DNA from 3 places in the Bradyrhizobium sp. AZCC 1678 genome. Region 2 is predicted to be linked to each of the others. Evidence: riboswitches for the same ligand, from Rfam matches in the RefSeq annotation. Region 2 holds a riboswitch; each other region holds the start of a gene.
What was found. Region 2 has a riboswitch for cobalamin ahead of V1294_RS05615 (TonB-dependent receptor). Riboswitches for the same ligand answer to the same signal wherever they lie in the genome.
Positions count from the first base shown of each region.

Region 1: another riboswitch for cobalamin. It lies ahead of metE (5-methyltetrahydropteroyltriglutamate--homocysteine S-methyltransferase); the one in region 2 lies ahead of V1294_RS05615 (TonB-dependent receptor).
Region 3: another riboswitch for cobalamin. It lies ahead of V1294_RS08395 (ribonucleoside-diphosphate reductase subunit alpha); the one in region 2 lies ahead of V1294_RS05615 (TonB-dependent receptor).

Region 1 is NZ_JAZHSE010000001.1:1,756,561-1,758,820, reverse strand. Features, by position in the region: gene prpB (methylisocitrate lyase) at 1-864, shown strand, start outside; cobalamin riboswitch at 968-1,182, shown strand; gene metE (5-methyltetrahydropteroyltriglutamate--homocysteine S-methyltransferase) at 1,293-2,260, shown strand, end outside.
Region 2 is NZ_JAZHSE010000001.1:1,200,339-1,202,598, reverse strand. Features, by position in the region: gene V1294_RS05620 (FecCD family ABC transporter permease) at 1-877, opposite strand, end outside; cobalamin riboswitch at 1,024-1,223, shown strand; gene V1294_RS05615 (TonB-dependent receptor) at 1,336-2,260, shown strand, end outside.
Region 3 is NZ_JAZHSE010000001.1:1,763,047-1,765,306, forward strand. Features, by position in the region: gene V1294_RS08390 (short-chain fatty acyl-CoA regulator family protein) at 1-563, shown strand, start outside; cobalamin riboswitch at 702-917, shown strand; gene V1294_RS08395 (ribonucleoside-diphosphate reductase subunit alpha) at 1,034-2,260, shown strand, end outside.

The sequences.
Region 1 (2,260 bases), 560 kb from region 2:
GAGCTCCTGGACAAACCGGGCATTCTCCAGATGCCGGGCGCGCATAACGGAATGGCCGCGCTGCAGGCCCGCGACGCCGGCTTTTCCGCGCTCTATCTGTCGGGCGCGGCGATGACGGCGTCGATGGGCCTGCCGGATCTCGGCATTATCACGATCGAGGAAGTTGCCTTCTTCATCCGCCAGGTGGCGCGCGCTAGCGGCCTGCCGGTGCTGGTCGATGGCGACACCGGCTATGGCGAAGCGCTCAATGTGATGAACATGGTGCGCACCTTCGAGGACGTCGGCGCTGCCGCCGTTCACATCGAGGACCAGTTGCTGCCGAAAAAATGCGGCCATCTCAACGACAAGAAGCTGGCGGACGCGCGCGACATGGCCGCCAAGGTCGCTGCCGCCGCCAAGGCGCGGCGTCATCTCTATCTGATCGCAAGAACAGATGCCGCGGCGAACGAAGGCATGGACGGCGCGGTGGCGCGCGCCAAACTCTATCTGGAAGCGGGAGCGGACGCGATCTTCCCGGAAGCGATGATCTCGCGTGAGATGTTCGAGGAGTTCGCCAGGCGCGTTCCCGGCGTTCCGCTGCTGGCGAACATGACCGAGTTCGGCAAGACGCCGTTCTTCACCGCATCCGAGTTCGAGGCGATGGGTTATCGCATGGTGATCTGGCCGGTGTCGTCGCTCCGCGTCGCCAACAAGGCCCAGCAGAATCTGTTCGCCGCCCTCAAACGCGATGGCAGCACCCGTGAGATGCTCCACCAGATGCAGACGCGCGCTGAGCTGTACGCAACGATCCGGCTGCACAACTACGAGGCGCTCGACGCCTCCATCGTCAAAACCATCGTTCCCACCGGCATGCCGCAGAGGTGAACCATGTAGCTATCGCGCTTCGATCGGAATGACGTTCATCGAATGATGGCAGAGAGCGCAGCGGGGGACGACCGATCTCGTATTGACTGAGATCGCCGTTGACCTTAACTGAACCCGTCGTGGTTCTTCGGGCTCGTTCGGCCCGAAGCTAAGAGGGAAGCCGGTGCGGCCGAAAAAGCCAAAGCCGGAGCTGCCCCCGCAACTGTAAGCGGCGAGCCGCTGTCCAACAAAGTCACTGAGACCACAATTGGTCTCGGGAAGGCCGGACAGCAGCACTGACCCGCGAGCCAGGAGACCTGCCTCGACAACATACACGTCCTCGGGCGGGGTGTCCCGGTGGTGCGGTTGCGGTTCCGCGCGCGCTTCCCGCCACGCGGAATCCAGACGTGTCACTTCGGCCTTTGCCCCCAACTTTTGGGGTTAAGCCAATGTCTTCTGCATCGTCATCTTCTACATCGTCTACTTCCACAGTCTCCACTTCTGCGCTTCCCGTTGCCTCCCTCGGCACGCCGCGTATCGGCCCGCGCCGCGAGCTGAAATTTGCATTGGAAAGTTTCTGGTCCGGCGCCTCGGACGAAAAAGCCCTGATCGAAGCCGGCGCCGGGCTTCGCGCCGCTAACTGGGTGCGACAGAAAAAGCTCGGCGTCAGCGTGATCCCGTCGAACGATTTTTCGTTCTACGACCAGATGCTCGACACGTCAGTGATGGTCGGCGCGATCCCTGAAATCTATCGCTGGAACGGCGGCCCGGTCCCGCTCGCGACCTATTTTGCGATGGCTCGCGGCGCACAAGGCAAAGCGAACGAGGCGAGCTGCGGCCATACGCATCACGGGCACGATGCAGCCAACGGCATGCCCGCGCAAGAAATGACAAAATGGTTCGATACCAACTACCACTACATGGTGCCTGAACTAGCGAAGGATCAGCAATTCACCCTCGCCTCGCGCAAGCCGATCGAGGAATACGAGGAAGCCAAGGCGCTGGGCTATCAGACCCGCCCCGTGCTGGTCGGGCCGGTCACGTTTCTCAAGCTGGCGAAAAGCAAGGATACCGGTTTCAATCCGCTGTCGCTGCTCGACCGGTTGCTGCCAGTTTACATCGACGTGCTGCGCGAATTGGCCTGCCGGGGCGCCGAATGGGTGCAGATCGACGAGCCATGCATGGTGCTCGACCTCGACATCATCGCGCAGCAGGCGCTGCATTACGCCTATAGTGAGATCGCCAACGCGGTGCCGCAACTCAAGATCATGCTGGCGACCTATTTCGGCGGGCTTGGCGGCAACCGCGATACCGCGCTGGCGTTGCCCGTCGCCGGCCTGCATCTCGATCTGGTGCGCGCGCCGGATCAAATCGACGGCCTCGCCGATTTTCCGGATAACCGCGTGCTGTCGATCGG
Region 2 (2,260 bases):
TCGGCACCAACAGCCGTCCCGGATCGTGGCCGATCAATGGCCGCATCAGATGCGGCGCGACAAGCCCGATGAAGCCGATGGTGCCGGTGACGGCGACCGCGCCGCCGACGCCGAGCGCCACGCCCGAAATCACGAACAGCCGCAGGCGGCCGACATCGACGCCGAGGCTTTGCGCGGTTTCCTCGCCCAGGCTCAGCGCGCGAAAGGCATGGCGCTGGCTGAACAGCATGATCGCGCCGGCAATGATGAAGGGAAATGCCAGCATGACATGCTGAAAACTGCGATCCTCCAGCGAGCCAAGCAGCCAGAACGCGATCTCCAGCACCACGAAGGGATTGCTGGAGAGGTTCATCACCAGCGCGGTGGCCGCGCCCGCAAAGCTCGAAATCGCGAGGCCGGAGAGGATGAGTATCAGCAGCCCGGCATTGCGCCCGGCGATGGTCAGCAGCCCGAACACCGAAACGAACGCCGCGATGATCGCCGCGACCGGCAGCGCGTAGGAGCGCACGTCGGCCAGCCCCAAGGCGATCACCAGCACCGCGCCGAAGGCGGCCGATTGCGGCGCGCCGAACAGCTCGGGCGAGGCCAGCGGATTGCGCAACAGGCCCTGCAGCGATGCGCCTGACAGCCCGAGGATGGCGCCGATCGCCAGCGCCAAGAGCGTCCGCGGCAGGCGGATTTCCCGCACGATCACCTGCGAAACCTCGCTGCCGCCGCCGAACAGCGCTTCCGCCACGGCAAGCGGCGACAGCCGCACCGGACCAATACCCAGCGAGATCAGCACCAGCAGCCCAACGAGGGCGGCAAGCGCCGCGGTCGCGCCGATCCGCCGGCGCGCGGCATCCTCGTTGGTCACGGTTACAGCCTCAACACTCATTGATCGTCCTAAAGCAGGTTTACCCGCTCCGGTACAGGAGCGCAGGCAAAGAACAGGCAGGAGTGCTCATGCGGCAAAAATAGCGCACTCGTCCAGTTGACATCGCAAGCGCGCCCAAGGCGGATTGACTCGAACTTTGGCAAACTTCTACCATAGTTCCCGACGGTTCCCGTTTTTGGGGATCAAAAGGGAATGCGGTGCGGGGAAGTCCCCCAATTCCGCGGCTGCCCCCGCAACTGTAAGCGGCGAATCCTTCGTCATAGGCCACTGGGAATCTCGGTCCTGGGAAGGCGACGATGGGTAACGACCCGCGAGCCAGGAGACCTGCCGTCAGCCGTGGTCACACGCGAAGATGTCGGTCGGGGAGTACAGGCATTAGCTTCACCTAAGCTGCATTAGCACATGGTGAGACTTGGTTCGCTGTGACGTGCCACTGACGTCATACCGAGGTCTGAACCATGTCTTCCACCATCGCCACGCGGCAGCGCCGCTACTGGCTTGCCTCCAGTTTCCTGATACCTGTCGCATCGCTCGGCATTTCCGGCGCGCAGGCGCAGCAGACGCCATCCGAGCAATTGCCGCCGATCGAGATCACCTCGCCCACCGACCCGAACCGGACCCGCGCCAAACCGACCTACGATGAAGCATCGACCTCGCGCCGCGTCGTACCAGCGGCTGCGCCGTCGACCGGCACGCGGCCCGCGGCAGGGACCGGCACCGCATCGCAAAGCGTTTCGCAAGGCGCGGGCGGCAGCGGCGGCCGTCAGTTCTCAGGCATCGTCGGCACGGCGTCGACGGTTATTACTGCCGAAGAGATCGCGCATTCGCCGGCCCAAACGTTGCAGGAAATCATCGCGCAAACGCCCGGCGTGCAGCTGACCAGCCTCTTTGGCGGCGTCAACGGCGCCAAGACGTCGGTCGACCTGCGCGGCTTCGGCGCGTTCGCGACCTCAAATACCCTGGTGCTCATCAACGGCCGACGTCTCAACGACATCGACATGGCCGGCGTCGATCTCTCGACCATTCCGCGCGATTCGATCGAGCGTATCGAAATCACGCGCGGCAACAGCGGCGCGGTGCTCTACGGCGACAATGCCGTCGGCGGTGTCATCAATATCGTCCTGAAGAACGGCGTCAGCGGCCCGCCGGTCGCCATGCGCGCAGAGGCCGGAGTCGGCTCCTTCAACCAGCGTATGGCCTCGGTCTCGACGGCGCTGAATTCGGGACCATGGTCGACGTCATTCTACGGCAACGCCATCAAGTCCGACGGTTACCGGGTCAACAACGCGCTCGATCAGCGCAATGGGGTCGGCAATCTCAATTACACCACACCCGACCTCAAGGCCTTCCTTACGGTGACCGGCGACGACCAGAAGCTCGGTT
Region 3 (2,260 bases), 560 kb from region 2:
AGGCGGAGCGGTGTCGTTACGACATCGAGTTGCTCAGTCACCGGTTCGGCGTGGGCTTTGAAACGATCTGTCACCGGCTGAGCACCCTGCAGCGCCATAATGCGCGGGGCGTTCCGTTCTTCTTCATCCGTGTCGATCGCGCCGGAAACATATCGAAGCGCCAATCGGCGACCGACTTCCATTTTTCGCGGGTCGGCGGGACCTGTCCGCTGTGGAACGTCTATGAGGCCTTCGCCAACCCGGGGCGTATCCTGACGCAATTGGCGCGGATGCCCGATGAACGAACCTATCTCTGGATTGCCCGCACAGTGTCGCACGGCAGCGGGGGCTACGGCGCGCCCGCCAAGACGTTTGCGGTCGCCTTGGGATGCGATGTTCGCCATGCGGAGCGAATCGTCTATTCGCAGGGTCTCAAGATCGATCCGTCACTGGCGACGCCGATCGGCATGGGCTGCAAGGTGTGCGAACGGCCGGACTGTCCGCAGCGCGCATTTCCGCCGGTCGGCCGGGCCTTGCGAATCGACGAGACGCGGTCCCGCTTCGCGCCCTATGCGACGTCATGAGCTGAACGCGGCTGGAATAGCGGGGAAAACGTTTTTCAAGCGGAGAAAGAATCAGCTTCCCATGCTTTTCATCCCCCTGCGGAAATTTTTTTTGATCGTCGATCTCCAGCGCCCCATTGACACTCCGGCCCGAATAATACCAGATATAGCCGTCACGGCCCGCCCTATCGCAAGATTTGGTGGCTAAGAGGGAAGTCGGTGTATCGCGTGTTTTGCGAGAATCCGACGCTGCCCCCGCAACTGTAAGCAGTGAGTTGTTCCCGATTTCACGTCACTGATGCGGCCACGCATTGGGAAGACCGGGTACGACGCCGACCTGCGAGCCAGGAGACCTGCCGCGACACCAAAAAACGTCCACGGGCGGGGTGTCCGGCGGCCGCTTGCAGAATCATGCCGGTGCTTTGCCGCCGGGCATCCAATGCAGCGTCGCCCCAAGACATCCAGCCCCAACAACACTACGGGGTCTGCCGATGTCGCAATCTTCTCAACTCGTTTCTCCCGAAGCCAAAGCCGCTCCCTTTCTCGCGTTGCGCTCTGAATCATCAGCCGCGCCTCCAATGCAGGTGATCCGCCGCAACGGCACGGTTTCGAAATTCGATGCCAGCAAGATTTCGGTCGCGATGACCAAGGCGTTCCTCGCGGTCGAGGGGCATGGCGCGGCCGCTTCCCGCCGCGTGCATGAAATCGTCGAGCAACTGACCGACGAAGTCGTCGGCGCGCTGTCGCGCCGGATGAGCGAGGGCCGCACCTTTCATATCGAGGACGTGCAGGACCAAGTCGAACTGGCCTTGATGCGCAGCGAGCACCACAAGGTCGCGCGCGCCTATGTGCTGTATCGCGAGGAGCGAACGCGGCAGCGCGCCGGGCAGGAAGCGGCCAAATCGGCCAAGCCGTCAACCGGACCTTTGTTGCATGTGACGCTGGCGAACGGGACGAAAGTTCCGCTCGACACGGCGCGGCTGGTGTTGATCGTCAACGAGGCGTGTGCTGGCCTCGATGGCGTCGAGGCGGCTCCAGTGCTCACTGAGACCCATCGCAATCTCTATGACGGCATCAGCCAGGATGAATTGGCGCTGGCGTCCGTCATGGCTGCGCGCACGCTGGTCGAACAGGAGCCGAACTACGCCTATGTCAGCGCGCGGCTATTGCTCGACAAGCTGCGCACCGAGGTGCTGTCGTTCGTGCTCGGTGCGCCGACCAGCGCGTCGCAGGCCGATATGGCGGTACGCTACGGCGAATACTTCCCCGCCTACATCAAGACCGGCATCAAGGCCGAGCTGCTCGATCCCGATCTGGCGCGGTTCGACCTGAAGAAGCTCGCCGCGGCGCTGAAGCCGGAGCGCGATCTGGCGTTCCAGTTTCTGGGGCTGCAAACGCTGTATGACCGCTATTTCCTGCATGAACGCGGCAACCGCATCGAACTGCCGCAGGCGTTCTTCATGCGCGTCGCGATGGGCCTTGCGCTGCGCGAGATCGACCGCGAGGCACGCGCTATCGAGTTCTACGACCTGCTGTCGTCGTTCGACTTCATGGCTTCGACGCCGACGCTGTTCAATTCGGGAACGCTGCGACCGCAATTGTCGTCCTGCTTCCTTACCACCGTTGCCGACGATCTTGACGGCATCTTCAAGTCGGTCAAGGACAACGCGCTCTTGGCGAAATATTCCGGCGGGCTCGGCAACGACTGGACCCGCGTG